Regions from separate parts of the Vibrio sp. 1580 genome, predicted to be linked through region 2. Evidence: riboswitches for the same ligand, from Rfam matches in the RefSeq annotation. Region 2 holds a riboswitch; the other holds the start of a gene.
What was found. A riboswitch is a leader RNA that binds a small molecule or an ion and turns the genes downstream of it on or off. The one in region 2 is predicted to bind lysine.

Region 1: linked by a shared signal. The riboswitch ahead of tet(35) (tetracycline efflux Na+/H+ antiporter family transporter Tet(35)) and the one ahead of lysC (lysine-sensitive aspartokinase 3) in region 2 are both predicted to bind lysine.

What each region holds. Positions count from the first base shown of each region.
Region 1 covers NZ_JAWOVT010000007.1:127,652-135,112, reverse strand. The annotation lists gene R7093_RS13175 (hypothetical protein) at 1-61, shown strand, start outside; gene R7093_RS13170 (inosine/guanosine kinase) at 179-1,483, shown strand; gene R7093_RS13165 (H-NS family nucleoid-associated regulatory protein) at 1,612-2,019, opposite strand; lysine riboswitch at 2,602-2,784, shown strand; gene tet(35) (tetracycline efflux Na+/H+ antiporter family transporter Tet(35)) at 2,894-4,495, shown strand; His leader region at 4,676-4,813, shown strand; gene hisG (ATP phosphoribosyltransferase) at 4,867-5,763, shown strand; gene hisD (histidinol dehydrogenase) at 5,769-7,061, shown strand; gene hisC (histidinol-phosphate transaminase) at 7,080-7,461, shown strand, end outside.
Region 2 covers NZ_JAWOVT010000014.1:88,596-96,056, reverse strand. The annotation lists gene metH (methionine synthase) at 1-2,400, shown strand, start outside; gene lysC (lysine-sensitive aspartokinase 3) at 2,487-3,839, opposite strand; lysine riboswitch at 3,941-4,119, opposite strand; gene R7093_RS19910 (pyridoxal-phosphate-dependent aminotransferase family protein) at 4,340-5,461, shown strand; gene R7093_RS19905 (PglL family O-oligosaccharyltransferase) at 5,521-7,302, opposite strand; gene uvrA (excinuclease ABC subunit UvrA) at 7,370-7,461, opposite strand, start outside.

The sequences.
Region 1 (7,461 bases), on a different contig from region 2:
AAAGCGTTATAGCGAGCACCTTGAGCAACTACCAGATCTCAGCTTTATGGAAGGTGAATAAGCCACCTAAAAGAAAAAAGTAGTCAGCAAACGTTTGCTATAATCGCTTTTATTGCTGCTTTATTATTAGCGGTATAGAATCCGCTCTCCTTTTCATCCCCTTACTCAGACTGACAATATGAAATTTCCTGGACAACGCAAATCGAAGCACTATTTTCCTGTTCATGCTCGTGACCCGCTGGTGAGCCAAGCACAAGAAAGCAAGAAGATGACGCGCACTCACATCATTGGTATTGACCAAACCTTGGTTGATATTGAAGCAAAAGTTACAACGGATGTGATTGAAAAGTACGGTCTGAGTAAAGGTCACTCTTTGGTTATCGATGACGAAAGAGCAGAAGAGTTATACCAGCAACTGAAAGAAGAGAACTTGATTACCAATGAGTATGCGGGCGGTACAATTGGTAACACGCTACATAACTACTCCGTGCTAGCTGATGACCGCTCCACACTACTTGGAGTGATGAGCCAGGATATTAAGATTGGCAGCTACGGTTACCGTTATCTTTGTAATACATCAAGCCGCATGGACTTGAACTACCTACAAGGTGTAGATGGTGCAATTGGCCGTTGTTTTGCTCTTATCACAGAAGACGGTGAACGTACTTTTGCTATCAGCGAAGGGCAAATGAACCAACTCCATCCTGATAGCATTCCAGAGAAAATCTTTAAAAATGCATCAGCACTTGTACTGACGTCATATCTAGTACGTTGCAAAGACGGCGACCCAATGCCGGAAGCAACAATGAAAGCGATTGAGTACGCGAAAAAGAATGATGTGCCTGTTGTTCTGACTTTAGGCACAAAGTTTGTTATTCAAGATGACCCTAAATATTGGCAAGAATTCATTCGAGATAACGTTTCAGTCGTTGCGATGAATGAAGATGAAGCAGAAGCTCTGACGGGGGAATCTGATCCACTTGCTGCGTCTGATAAAACATTGGAGTGGGCTGATCTAGTATTGTGCACGGCGGGTCCTGTAGGTCTATTTATGGCTGGGTATACGGAAGATAGCGCGAAGCGCGAAACTTCTTTGCCATTGCTTCCAGGGTCAATTGCTGAATTTAATCGTTATGAATTTAGTCGCCCGGCGAAAAAAGACTCATGCGAGACGCCAATAAAAGTGTACTCGCATATCTCGCCATATATGGGTGGCCCAGAAAAAATTAAGAATACAAATGGCGCAGGTGATGCCGCGTTATCTGCTGTTCTTCATGATATGGCAGCAAATAAATACCATAAAGAAAATGTGCCTAATTCAAGCAAGCACAGTAACGAGTATTTAACTTACTCTTCTTTTTCTCAAGTCTGCAAATACGCAAACCGCGCGAGCTACGAAGTTCTCGTGCAACATTCACCACGATTGTCGCGCGGACTTCCTGAGCGAGAAGATAGTCTAGAAGAAGCATACTGGGAACGTTAATACGAAGCGATTTAATTAACTATTCTGTAACTAAAGTAAAAGGCACATTAAGAAATGTGCCTTTTTTATTTGTAATGGTTTAAATAAAAAAGGCTCCCTATGGGAGCCTTTTAAAAAATAGCACGGATCTAGATTAGGAACTCATCCAGAGATTTACCTGCATCAAGTTGCTCTTGAATCGCCGAAGGTGTACGACCTTGGCCAGTCCAAGTTTTCTCATTACCGTTTGAATCTGTGTATTTGTATTTAGCAGGGCGAGGTGCGCGCTTCGCTTTGCCTTTCGTCTTAGTTTCGCCAGATAGCGCAGTAATAAGTGCTTCTACGTCAATACCGTCTTGAGCGATTTTCTCAGCAATCTCTGCAAGCTTAGCTTCTTGCTCTGCTTGTGCTGCGCGTTCTGCTTCTTCTGCTTCACGACGCTCATCTACGACAGTAGTGAGTTTATCTAGAGCTTCTTCCAATTGTTCTAGAGTCAGCTCACGAGAAAATGCACGAAGGCTACGGATATTTAGAAGGGTTTTAGTCAGCTCTGACATAACGATTCCTATTAAAAGGTTAATGTGTTGGGCACTTTTTATCGTTACGATTAAATAATGCCAATCTATAAATAAACAAAGAGTCCTTATATTTAACTTTATCTTTTCCTTATGTGCAAATGCTAAATCAAGATTTTGTTTAAATTTGACTATTTTTTAAAGCAATTAATATTATTACACTCGAAATAAATCATTATTAGATGAGAACTAAAATCAACAATCATTATTGTATAGAGAGAGTGACAGCTTGGCTTTTTATAGAAAAATTTGAGTTATTACTTAAAAATATGAAGCATCCATCTTTAATGCTGTGTCATATATCCTTAATTTATTGATATAAGATAAACCATGATATTTCTAAGGTAGTAATAATGTTTCATAAATAACATGATTGATGTGATTTCAGTTGCACAAAACTTATGGAAGTAGGCAAGGTTTATAAATTATCTCAGTCATTATTTATTTGTTTAATTTAGTTTGATGTGTTGCATTGACTCTCATCATAAGTACAATGGCTGCCACCTGATGCAATATTGCAGACAATTTGTTGTTAATTTGTACAGTTAGTGGTTAATTGTTTGTTGTTGCCGTAGAGGCGCGGTCTCGAAGAGTAGCTATTATTGGGGTGATGCCAATGAATAATAGTGGAAGGCGAAGATTGCCGAAGTAAGTAACTCATCAAAGTTACTTGCTGGGGTTGTATCTGAAAGGAACAACACTGCCATAGTATATATTCACATTAAACTATGGAGCGCTACTGTAGGGTTGGGTGGAGTGTTCGCTTCCCTGTCGCTAAGTTCAACATGAGCACGTATCGTATGCTACGTGACTTGTCTGCAGTAGATCTCTAGCCAAACTTTGGTTTTTGAAGATCATGAATTTAATAGATTTTTCTAGTTCTCCTGTTTCATTATTGCCACCTATTGTCGCTTTGACTTTGGCGATTTTGACTCGACGTGTATTAGTTTCCTTGGGTGTAGGTATCGTGCTAGGTGCGGTGCTACTTAATAGCTGGTCTATCAGCGACACCGCAGGTTACGTCAGTTCTCAAGTTTCTTCTGTCTTTATTGAAGATGGCGGAATTAACACTTGGAACATGAGCATTGTTGGTTTCCTAATCTTATTAGGTATGACAACAGCTTTATTAACGCTATCTGGCGGTACTCGTGCTTTTGCTGAATGGGCACAATCTCGAGTGAAGAGTAAACGCGGCTCCAAACTTCTTGCCGCCTTTTTAGGCGTATTCATTTTTGTCGATGATTACTTTAATAGCCTTGCTGTTGGTGCGATCTCTCGCCCAGTAACCGATCGCTTTTATGTGTCTCGCGCTAAGCTTGCGTACATTCTAGACTCAACCGCTGCTCCAATGTGTGTAATTATGCCTGCTTCTAGCTGGGGTGCTTACATTATTACTATTATTGGCGGGATCTTAGTCTCACATGGGATCACAGAGTATTCGGCTCTTGGCGCATATGTTCGTCTTATTCCAATGAACTTCTACGCCGTTTTTGCGCTGCTAATGGTGTTCGCTGTTGCGTGGTTTGGTCTTGATATTGGTAAAATGCGTGAGCATGAGATCTCTGCATCGCAAGGTCGTGGCTTTGATAAAGACAAAGAAAATGACTCGCAAGAAGCGCATGACCTAAACGAAGAGCTAGATATCCGTGAAAGTGAAAAGGGTAAAGTGTCAGATTTGATACTTCCTATCGTGACGCTGATTATCGCGACTATCGCTTCAATGCTTTACACGGGTGGCCAAGCATTGGCTGCTGATGGTAAGGAGTTTGCGCTTCTTGGTGCTTTTGAAAATACAGATGTAGGTACATCACTAATCTACGGTAGCTTGCTTGGCTTAGCAGTTGCACTGTTTACTGTTGTGAAGCAAGGTCTACCAATGGCTGAGATCGCACGTACACTTTGGATTGGTGCTAAGTCTATGTTTGGTGCGATTCTAATCTTAGTATTTGCCTGGACCATTGGTTCTGTTATCGGTGATATGAAGACTGGTACTTACCTTTCGACAATGGCGCAGGGCAATATCAACCCTCATTGGCTCCCAGTTATCCTATTCTTGTTGTCTGGCCTGATGGCGTTCTCAACAGGTACTTCATGGGGTACGTTCGGCATCATGCTTCCAATCGCTGGAGACATGGCTGGCGCAACAGACGTAGCGCTAATGCTACCGATGCTGAGTGCGGTTTTAGCTGGTGCGGTATTCGGTGACCATTGTTCACCAATCTCAGATACGACTATCTTGTCATCGACGGGTGCACGTTGTAACCACATTGATCACGTATCAACACAGCTACCTTATGCATTATCAGTCGCGCTTGTTTCATGCGTCGGCTTTATTGCCCTTGGTATGACTGCTTCAATAGCGTTCTCGTTCATTGCAGCGTCGATAACATTCGTTATCGTTTGCGCTATTTTGTCATGGCTTTCAAAGTCTAAAATAGCGTCTTGCCAGAGTGCGTAATTCACTGATTTAAAAAGTAAATTTATAGGAGGCTTCGGCCTCCTTTTTTATTTGTATTATACAATTCGAATTTTTTTAAAATTAAGGGTTGAAAAAAGTAATCAGCTTGGTTAGTGTGGTTGGTAACAAAGCAAATGAGAAGAGCCTTGAAATAAGTATGCGTAATTTTGTAATGAACATTCATCACCATCATCACCCAATCTAGTCTTTCGGGCGATGTACGCATACCCGGGAGGCAGGAAACTCCCGGAGGTAAAATCAAAGTAAAAGCAGATTTTAAACCCTCGGGAGACTTCAATCTCCCGAGGGTTTTTTAGTTTTATTAGTTTGAAAAATACTTAGATATCAAAATCTTGCATAGGGACAAAGCAATGCAAACACAACGTTTAAGAATCGCAATTCAGAAAAAAGGTCGTCTTAGCAAAGAGAGTCAAGCTCTACTAAAACAGTGCGGCGTAAAGTTCAACGTAATGGGCGAGCGTTTAGTTGTCCATTCTGAAAATATGCCAATTGATTTACTCTTGGTTCGTGACGACGACATCCCAGGTTTAATTATGGATGGCGTGGTTGACCTTGGCTTTATTGGCGAAAATGAACTAGAAGAAGTTCGCCTTGACCGCAAAGCATTAGGTGAACCCTGCGAGTTTGTTCAGCTTCGTCGACTTGATTTTGGTGGCTGTCGTTTATCTATCGCAATCGACAAGGACGAAGAGTACAACGGTCCACAAGACTTAGCTGGCAAGCGTATTGCTACAACGTATCCTCAACTTCTAAAAGCGTACATGGATGAAGCCGGCGTTCCATTCTCTACATGTATGCTGACAGGCTCTGTAGAAGTTGCCCCTCGCGCGGGTCTCGCTGATGCTATCGCTGATTTGGTTTCTACAGGTGCAACACTGGAAGCGAACGGCCTTAAAGAAGCTGAAATTATCTTCAAATCAAAAGCGACATTGATTCAACGCACTGGTGAGTTCGACGCAGACAAAGTGGCGCTAATCGAAAAGCTGTTAACTCGCATGCAAGGCGTGCAGCAAGCGAAAGAATCTAAGTACATTATGCTTCACGCCCCAGCAGAGAAGTTAGATCAAATTAAAGCACTACTGCCAGGTGCTGAAGACCCAACTGTTCTTCCTCTTTCTGCAGATAAGCAGAAAATGGCTGTTCACTTAGTGAGTTCTGAAAACCTATTCTGGGAAACAATGGAACAGCTGAAAGAGTTGGGCGCAAGTTCAATTCTCGTTCTACCAATTGAAAAAATGATGGAGTAAGCATCATGAGAACAGTCGTTTGGCAATCATTAAGTGAGAATCAGCAAGACTCTATTTTGGAGCGCCCTGCTATTGCAGAAGGTGCCAATATCACCACTGCTGTGGCCGAAGTTATTGCTAAAGTTCGAGAAGAAGGTGACTCTGCTCTTATTGAGCTGACAGAAAAGTTTGACCGTGTTAAGCCTGAATCCATTCGTGTTTCTTCTCAGGAAATTAAGGCAGCGTCAGAGCGTTTGTCAGAGTCAATGAAGAGCGCACTAGAGCAAGCTTACGCCAATATTTCTAAGTTCCACAAAGCGCAAAAGCCGCAACCGATCAAGGTGGAAACGCAGCCAGGTGTTCTTTGTGAACAAGTAACACGTCCAATTCAAAAAGTGGGTTTGTACATTCCTGGTGGCAGTGCGCCTTTGCCATCGACTGTTTTGATGCTCGGCGTTCCTGCAAAAATTGCAGGTTGTCGTAAAGTCGTTCTTTGTTCTCCACCGCCAATCGCTGATGAGATCCTTTATGTCGCGAAGCTGTGTGGCATTGATGAAGTGTACAACGTCGGTGGTGGCCAAGCAGTTGCTGCAATGGCTTATGGCACCGAGACTGTATCGAAAGTAGATAAGATCTTTGGTCCGGGCAATGCTTACGTGACCGAAGCAAAACGACAGGTTAGCAATGATTTCCGCGGTGCTGCGATTGATATGCCAGCAGGGCCATCAGAAGTTCTTGTGATTGCCGATGAAACCGCAGATGCAGACTTTATCGCTGCGGATCTTTTGAGCCAAGCAGAACACGGTCCTGATTCTCAAGTGGTATTGGTGACTCCTTCTCCTGTGATTGCTGATCAAGTGACGGATGCGGTTCAACGTCAGCTTAAGGAGCTATCTCGTGCAGACATCGCAGAAAAGGCTCTGGCATCAAGCTTGATCATTATTTCCGAGTCGATGACGCAGTCAGTTTCTATTTCCAATTACTACGGTCCTGAGCACTTGATTGTTCAGACTAAGAACCCTCGTGAGCTTCTACCTCTACTTGATAATGCAGGCTCTATCTTCCTTGGGGATTGGTCGCCTGAATCTGCGGGAGATTACGCATCGGGGACTAACCACGTCCTTCCTACTTACGGTTACACACGTACTTATTCAAGCTTAGGTTTGGCGGATTTCTCTAAACGAATGACGGTTCAGGAGCTTTCTGCTGATGGTTTAAAGAACCTTGCACCAACGGTAGTCACGATGGCTGAAGCGGAAGGTCTGGACGCTCACAAACGTGCTGTTACTATCCGCGTAGAAAAATTAGCAAGTAAGTAAGAATAAGAGAGTAATGAGATGGAAAAGCTAGCGCGTAAACAAGTCCAACAGCTTACCCCTTATATGTCGGCTCGCCGAATCGGTGGTACGGGTGACGTATGGCTAAATGCCAACGAATCACCATTTAACAATGAATACAAAACAGACTTTGCTCGTCTTAATCGTTACAGCGAATGCCAACCGAAAGAACTGATTTCCGCTTACGCAGCGTATGCGGGTGTGAAACCAGAACAAACACTGACTTCTCGCGGCGCAGACGAAGGTATTGAGTTATTAATTCGTGCATTCTGTGAGCCGGGTGAAGATGCGATTCTTTACTGCCCACCAACTTACGGTATGTACGCCATCAGTGCAGAAACCATCGGTGTAGAGCGCAAAACCGTGCCGCTAACGTCAGATT
Region 2 (7,461 bases):
TCAAAAGTACCAATCATGGTTGACTCTTCCAAGTGGGAGGTTATTGAAGCCGGTCTTAAGTGCATCCAAGGCAAAGGCATTGTTAACTCGATCTCTCTCAAAGAAGGCAAAGAGAAATTCGTTGAACAAGCTAAGTTGATCCGCCGTTACGGTGCGTCTGTGATTGTGATGGCGTTTGATGAGATTGGGCAAGCAGATACACGTGAGCGCAAAGTAGAAATTTGTACCAACGCTTACCGAATTCTTGTTGATGAAGTGGGCTTTCCACCAGAAGACATCATTTTTGACCCAAACATTTTTGCCATTGCTACGGGGATCGAGGAGCATAATAACTACGCGGTGGATTTCATTGAAGCCGTTGGCGATATCAAACGTGATTTACCACATGCGATGATCTCGGGTGGTGTTTCTAACGTCTCATTCTCTTTCCGTGGCAATAACTATGTACGTGAAGCGATTCACGCGGTGTTCCTCTACCACTGTTTTAAAAATGGTATGGATATGGGGATTGTGAATGCGGGTCAGTTAGAAATCTACGATAACGTGCCTGAAAAATTGCGTGAGGCTGTGGAAGATGTCGTTCTTAACCGTCGTGATGACGCCACTGAGAGATTGTTAGATATCGCGGCGGAATATGCAGGCAAAGGGGTAGGTAAAGAGGAGGATGCCTCTGCACTTGAGTGGAGAACTTGGCCTGTTGAAAAGCGCTTAGAGCACGCGTTAGTGAAAGGAATAACTGAGTTCATCGTTGATGATACCGAAGAGGCTCGTGTCAACGCTTCAAAGCCATTAGAGGTGATTGAAGGCCCACTAATGGATGGGATGAACGTCGTCGGAGACTTGTTTGGTGAAGGTAAAATGTTCCTTCCTCAGGTCGTAAAATCTGCACGAGTGATGAAGCAAGCAGTCGCGCATCTGGAGCCCTACATCAATGCAGAAAAGCAGGTGGGACAAACAAACGGTAAGATTTTGCTAGCGACGGTCAAAGGTGATGTACATGATATCGGGAAAAATATCGTTGGCGTTGTATTGCAGTGCAATAACTACGAAATTATCGATCTTGGTGTCATGGTTCCTTGCGAAAAGATCTTAAAAGTAGCGCAAGAAGAAAACGTCGATATTATTGGTTTATCAGGGTTGATCACGCCTTCATTAGACGAAATGGTGCATGTTGCAAAAGAGATGGAGCGTCTCGACTTTAACTTACCTCTTCTCATCGGTGGCGCAACAACGTCAAAAGCCCATACAGCAGTTAAGATTGAGCAAAATTACAAGCATCCAGTGGTTTACGTGAACAACGCCTCACGTGCAGTGGGCGTATGTACTTCTCTTCTGTCAGATGAACGTCGCCCTGAATTTGTTGAAAAACTTCAAGCTGATTACGAACGAGTACGTGATCAACATAATCGAAAGAAACCGAGAACCAAACCAGTGACATTAGAAGCGGCTCGAGCGAATAAAGTTGCGATCGATTGGGAAGCTTATACTCCTCCAGTGCCTGTTAAGCCTGGCATTCATATCTTCGATGATTTTGATGTGGCTATATTACGTCAATACATCGATTGGACACCATTCTTTATGACTTGGTCACTTGTGGGTAAGTATCCAACAATTTTCCAACATGAAGAAGTTGGTGAAGAAGCAAAACGTTTATTCGAAGATGCCAACGAGTTACTTGATCGAGTTGAGCGAGAAGGCCTGTTAAAAGCGCGTGGAATGTGTGGCTTATTCCCTGCTGCGAGCGTGGGGGACGACATTGAAGTTTATGCTGATGAAACTCGTACCGACGTTGTGAAAGTATTACGTAACTTGCGACAACAGACCGAGAAACCAAAAGGATTCAACTATTGTTTATCCGACTACATCGCACCTAAAGAGTCGGGTAAACATGATTGGATAGGGGCATTTGCTGTCACTGGTGGTATTGGTGAACGAGAGCTTGCTGATGAATACAAAGCACAGGGAGATGATTACAACGCAATTATGATTCAAGCGGTGGCGGATCGCCTAGCCGAAGCGTTTGCTGAGTATTTGCATGAGCGTGTCCGTAAAGAAATTTGGGGTTATGCTGCGGATGAAGATTTATCTAACGATGATCTCATTCGTGAAAAATACCAAGGTATTCGCCCTGCACCAGGTTATCCAGCGTGCCCTGAGCATACTGAAAAAGGACCGCTTTGGGAGCTACTTAATGCGGAAGAGAATATTGGCATGACTCTAACCTCCAGCTATGCAATGTATCCGGGTGCGTCAGTATCTGGTTGGTACTTCTCTCATCCTGACTCACGTTACTTTGCGATCGCACAGATCCAAGAAGATCAGCTAGAGAGTTACGCCGATCGTAAGGGGTGGGATAGGATCGAGGCTGAAAAATGGTTAGGGCCAAACATTAATGGTTAAATTGATGTTTACCTCGTCCAAATATAACAACTAATGAAACAACAAAGGGCTGCAGATACGCAGCCCTTTGTTTTATTGAGTTGAACTTACTTCTCAAACAACTCCGTGTGGAGTTTTTGTATGGCTTGTTTCGATACCGATTCATGGAGCAAGAAGCATAAGTTGTGAGGGCTAGCGCCATAACAAATCATGCGTAGGTTAAAATCTTCTAGCGTGCCAAAAACCTGTTTCGCGTAGCCTTTACTCTCACTCATGTTGTTACCAATGAGAGCAACGAGGCATAGGTCATGTTCAACTTCTACCTTACATAACTCTTCTAACTCTTCTCGTGCAGCTTGCGGCAGCTGTGGTGCTCCGCCAGATGTATCAGTTTGATCAAGTGTTAACGATACACTGATTTCAGATGTCGTGATCAAATCGACAGAGATCTTATGCTTTGCAAGGATCTCAAAGACCTTTGCTAAGAAACCGTATGCGTGGAACATATTGGCGCTGCGTAGCGTTACCATGGTTTGGTTACAACGCAAAGCTAGCGCACGGAATAACGGTGAGCTTTCGACTTGGTGGCGAATCCAAGTTCCCCCTTTTTCAGGCTCTTTCGATGACCCCACAAATACCGGAATGTCGTGGCGCAATGCAGGTACTAGCGTAGAAGGGTGAAGGATTTTAGCGCCAAAGTTAGCCATTTCTGAAGCTTCACTAAAGCTGATCTCAGGAATTGGTGAGGCTTTTGGCGCAATTCGCGGATCTGTTGTGTAGATGCCCGGAACATCAGTCCAGATTTCTAACCCTGCCGCTTTGACGCTCTCAGCAATTAAGGCGGCGCTGTAATCGCTGCCTCCTCGACCTAGTGTTGTTGTATTACCGGCTTCGTCAGATCCTATGAAGCCTTGAGTAACAACAACGGATTGTTGGCAAAGTGGTACGAGTTTATCTTGCGCAAGCGTCGAAATTGCTTCAATGTTTGGCTCTGCGCGACCAAAGTTGTCATCAGTACGCAGCACATCGCGGATATCAAAGCGCACAGCTTGAATGCCTCGCTCACACATTAACTGAGTTAGAATATGCGTCGACATGAGTTCGCCACATGCGACTAAATGATCGGTTAACTTCGCACTAGCTTGGATAGATGCAGCCTCGGCCAGGCTGGTTACGGTATCTAATATGCCATACACCTCGGCAGCAGTTTTCGTGCTGTCTTCGAGCTGAGTTAAAATGGCGTCATGAATGTTGGCCAGATTTTGCAGCAGCTCAGTACGGTGCGTTTGATCCTGAACACCGTTGGCGAGTTCTACCAATAGGCTGGTGACGCCAGAGCAAGCGCTGCTCACGACCAGGCGAGTATTTGGATTGTTTTCGATAATGGTGGCGCAACGACTCATTGCCTCAAAGTTGGCAACACTGGTTCCACCGAATTTAGCTACGTTAAATGCGCTCACTGCGTTCTCCCACGACTTCCTAAAAAATTGTACATCCAATGTTTAGTGAGAAAAGGAACAGAGCAAAAAGAGAGGTATTTAGAATGCTATTTGAAAAATTTACCCTCAGAAGCCCTTCATCAGACTGCGCTGATGACAGTTGATGGGATTCAGCCCAATTCAACCGACAAGTCAAATCCTGCAACTTTGACTTACCTCGGCACTACTCCCCCTCAATGATTGGTGTTGGAATTGCGGTTCCACAAATCATCTACCTGGGTAGCGCTCCTCTTCTACATAAAGCTCAAACATTGAACGGTTTTGAGGCCTTAATGTCAATCAATATTTCAACCTTTATGGTGTTTTTTATTAACGATTTTGTGACACTGGTTTGACCTCCATACTTACGGCTAATTGCTGATAGAGGAAAAATCTATTAGGGTGAAGAACCCTACACCTGAGCCATGTTATTGAATAGAACTTTTAGAATGCTCAGGATAAAAGATAATCAAGGAGCTGACATGTCGATCCAAAGCTTTATTCCGCCTCACCGTATTTTAATGGGACCTGGTCCTTCTGATATTTATCCTCAAGTGTTACAAGCACTAAGCCGTCCTACTGTAGGTCACCTTGATCCTCTGTTTATCGGTATGATGGATGAGCTCAAGCAGCTATTGAAGTATGCCTTTCAAACTGACAATGAGTTCACTATTGCGGTTTCAGCGCCAGGTAGTGCAGGGATGGAAACCTGCTTTGTAAACTTGATCGAGAAAGGCGACAAAGTGATCGTCTGCCGTAACGGTGTATTTGGTGAACGCATGCGCGAAAATGTCGTCCGTGCTGGTGGCGAAGTTGTTATCGTCGATGATGAGTGGGGGACGCCTGTTTCCATTGATAAAGTCGAGCAAGCACTCGAACAGCACCCAGATACAAAAATTCTTGCTTTTGTGCATGCGGAAACCTCAACTGGTGCAGTCAGTGATGCTCAAGCATTGAGTAAGCTGGCGAAACAGCATAATGCATTATCTATTGTTGATGCGGTGACGTCACTTGGTGGTGTGCCGTTAAAAGTGGATGAGTGGCAACTGGATGCGGTTTACTCTGGCAGTCAAAAATGTTTGTCATGTGTACCAGGGCTCTCACCAGTGACGTTTTCTCCTGCCGCGATTGAAAAGATTCAAGCAAGAACAACACCAGTACAGAGTTGGTTCCTCGATCAGAGTTTAGTTTTGGGGTATTGGAGTGGAGAAGGCAAGCGTAGTTACCATCATACGGCGCCAGTTAATAGCTTGTATGCGCTTCATGAAGCTTTATTGATACTGAAAAATGAAGGATTAGAAAACGCTTGGGCTCGTCACCAACTGATGCATGAAAAACTCAAAAATGGCTTACAAAAGTTAGGCTTTGAATTTGTTGTGGACGAAGCCCATCGGTTGCCACAATTAAATGCGATTTACGTGCCTGAAGGAGTTGATGAAGCAAAAGTTCGTGCTCACTTGCTAGAAACCTATAACCTAGAAATTGGTGCAGGCCTTGGGGCATTAGCTGGTAAAGCGTGGCGTATTGGCTTAATGGGTTACGGCGCTCGATCTGAAAACGTTGCGCTGTGCTTAAAAGCGTTAGAAGAGTCACTCACTGAATAAAATCATACAGCAATGAGATAAAGAAAAGCGAAGGTCATCCCTTCGCTTTTTGGTATTTATTACTCAGCTCCTGAAGTGGGGGCTGGTGAGGCAGATATTGCTTGAGAAGGTGGCTGGTAATTGACGTCACTGAAATCAATCTTCGGGAACAAAAACTGCGCTTCAGCTCTAATTTGCTCCGCTTTACTTGAGTCATCTAAGCCTTGGTAGGCCAAAATCAAATTATTATAAAATGCAGGGCGAGGCTTATCTTTGATGATTTTTAGCGACCAATCGATATAAGGCTGAATCAAGGTTGCGTCTTGTTGGTACAGCCCAAGGTTTAAAAACGTGCTATAGACATCCCAATCAAACCTGTCTTTCCAAACTACAGGGTTACTGACTTGATTCAGAATATCAGGGTTAGTTGGTCTAGTGGTCTCAAACTTCGTCAATACATAATTCGTATGTAATGCGCTTACCATGTAAAACGTAAACGCAACGGGAAGTACCAAACTAAAAACACGCAGCAAGCTTTTGGTTACATTACTAAAGCCGACTTGTCGATAACGAGAGACGCGCTGATCGACCCAGTACAGTAGGATAACGAAGATCAACCAATGCACGAGAGAGTGGTAGAAAGGGTATTCCAGTTGTGAGTGCAATACGATAGGTATAAACAAGGCCAGCAACGCAAGACGAGTTCCGCGTTTGGCTTGATAGATTCGATACAGTACCAGTGCCATCGCTAAGAAGATGCCGAGTATTGGCAGCAAGCCACCTTCTACTCCCCAGTAAAGCAGCTCGTTATGCGGATGATCCATGGCTGGCAAACCAGCTGGGTAATTCTCATTTAGGGCATGTTGACGAGCCGTATACAGCATGTACTCAGATTCAAACTTACCATATCCATAACCAGTAAAAGGCTTTTCAATCACCATGTCTAATGTTTGCGGAAAAGTATACGCTCGAGGAGACTCCATATTTACTTTTTCTGCGGCTAACCCACCTCCATCAGGAAAGGCAAGATGCATGACAACGACTGAGAGTAAGAGCCCACTTACAAGTGACACAACCCAGCGGATAAAGCGCCCTTTGGTTGCAAAGCGGTACATGTATGGAATGACCAACAACACGGCGATGACCGAGGCTAACCAACCAGTGCGTGAAGCCAACGCCACAATTAGTGGTAAAGTTAAAACTGGTACGGCATAGAGAAGGTAAACATCGCTTAACTTACGATCGTATTTGTAGGGCTGACGTGCAAGTAAATAGCTGGCAATCACCAACCCTGTCGCAAGAAAACTGGCCATTACATTGGGCTGTTGGAAAATACCATAAGGACGATTGGCCACCGTGTCGTAACCAAACGGATTGCCTGGTTTGAGATACAGATATTGTGTCAAACCAAAAATGGCTTCGATAACAACCGCAAGGACAATGAACCATAATAGGCGTTGGCGATGTTTATTACTGAAATGAAATTGTTGTAAAACAATAAAGAACAGGACACCACACCACAGGCCTATGAGCTTATTGGCTGCCAAGCTGCTATTCGCATTTGGGTACAGAATGGGCACTGTCATGATAAGAGCACTAATGAACAAGCCGATGGTTAGTTTTGAGTAACGTAGCACTCGATTATTCGCTAGTTGGTAACACCCAATGCCTAATGCAAAGCTAAAAGCAATCCAAGTTGTCGCATTGAACGAAAGCGAAAGCCCCGAACCGCCGGGGTTGGGCATGAAAAAGTGCATTGCCAACACAAATAGTGTTGCCAAGGCAATGAGAAACTTGCGATTGAGGGGAACCTGTACTTTTTCGGGAGAAAGCTTTGTTCCACTTACATGTATAGTAGCCATAGTTATTGCGTTGTTTTGAATGAAAAAAGACCAGCACTTGCTGGTCTCGATACTTTACCTGTTTTTTCTACTTCAACATAGGCTTGAGGAAGTGAGCTGTGTGCGAACCCTCGATTTGCGACACATCTTCCGGAGTGCCTTGAGCGATTATCTCGCCGC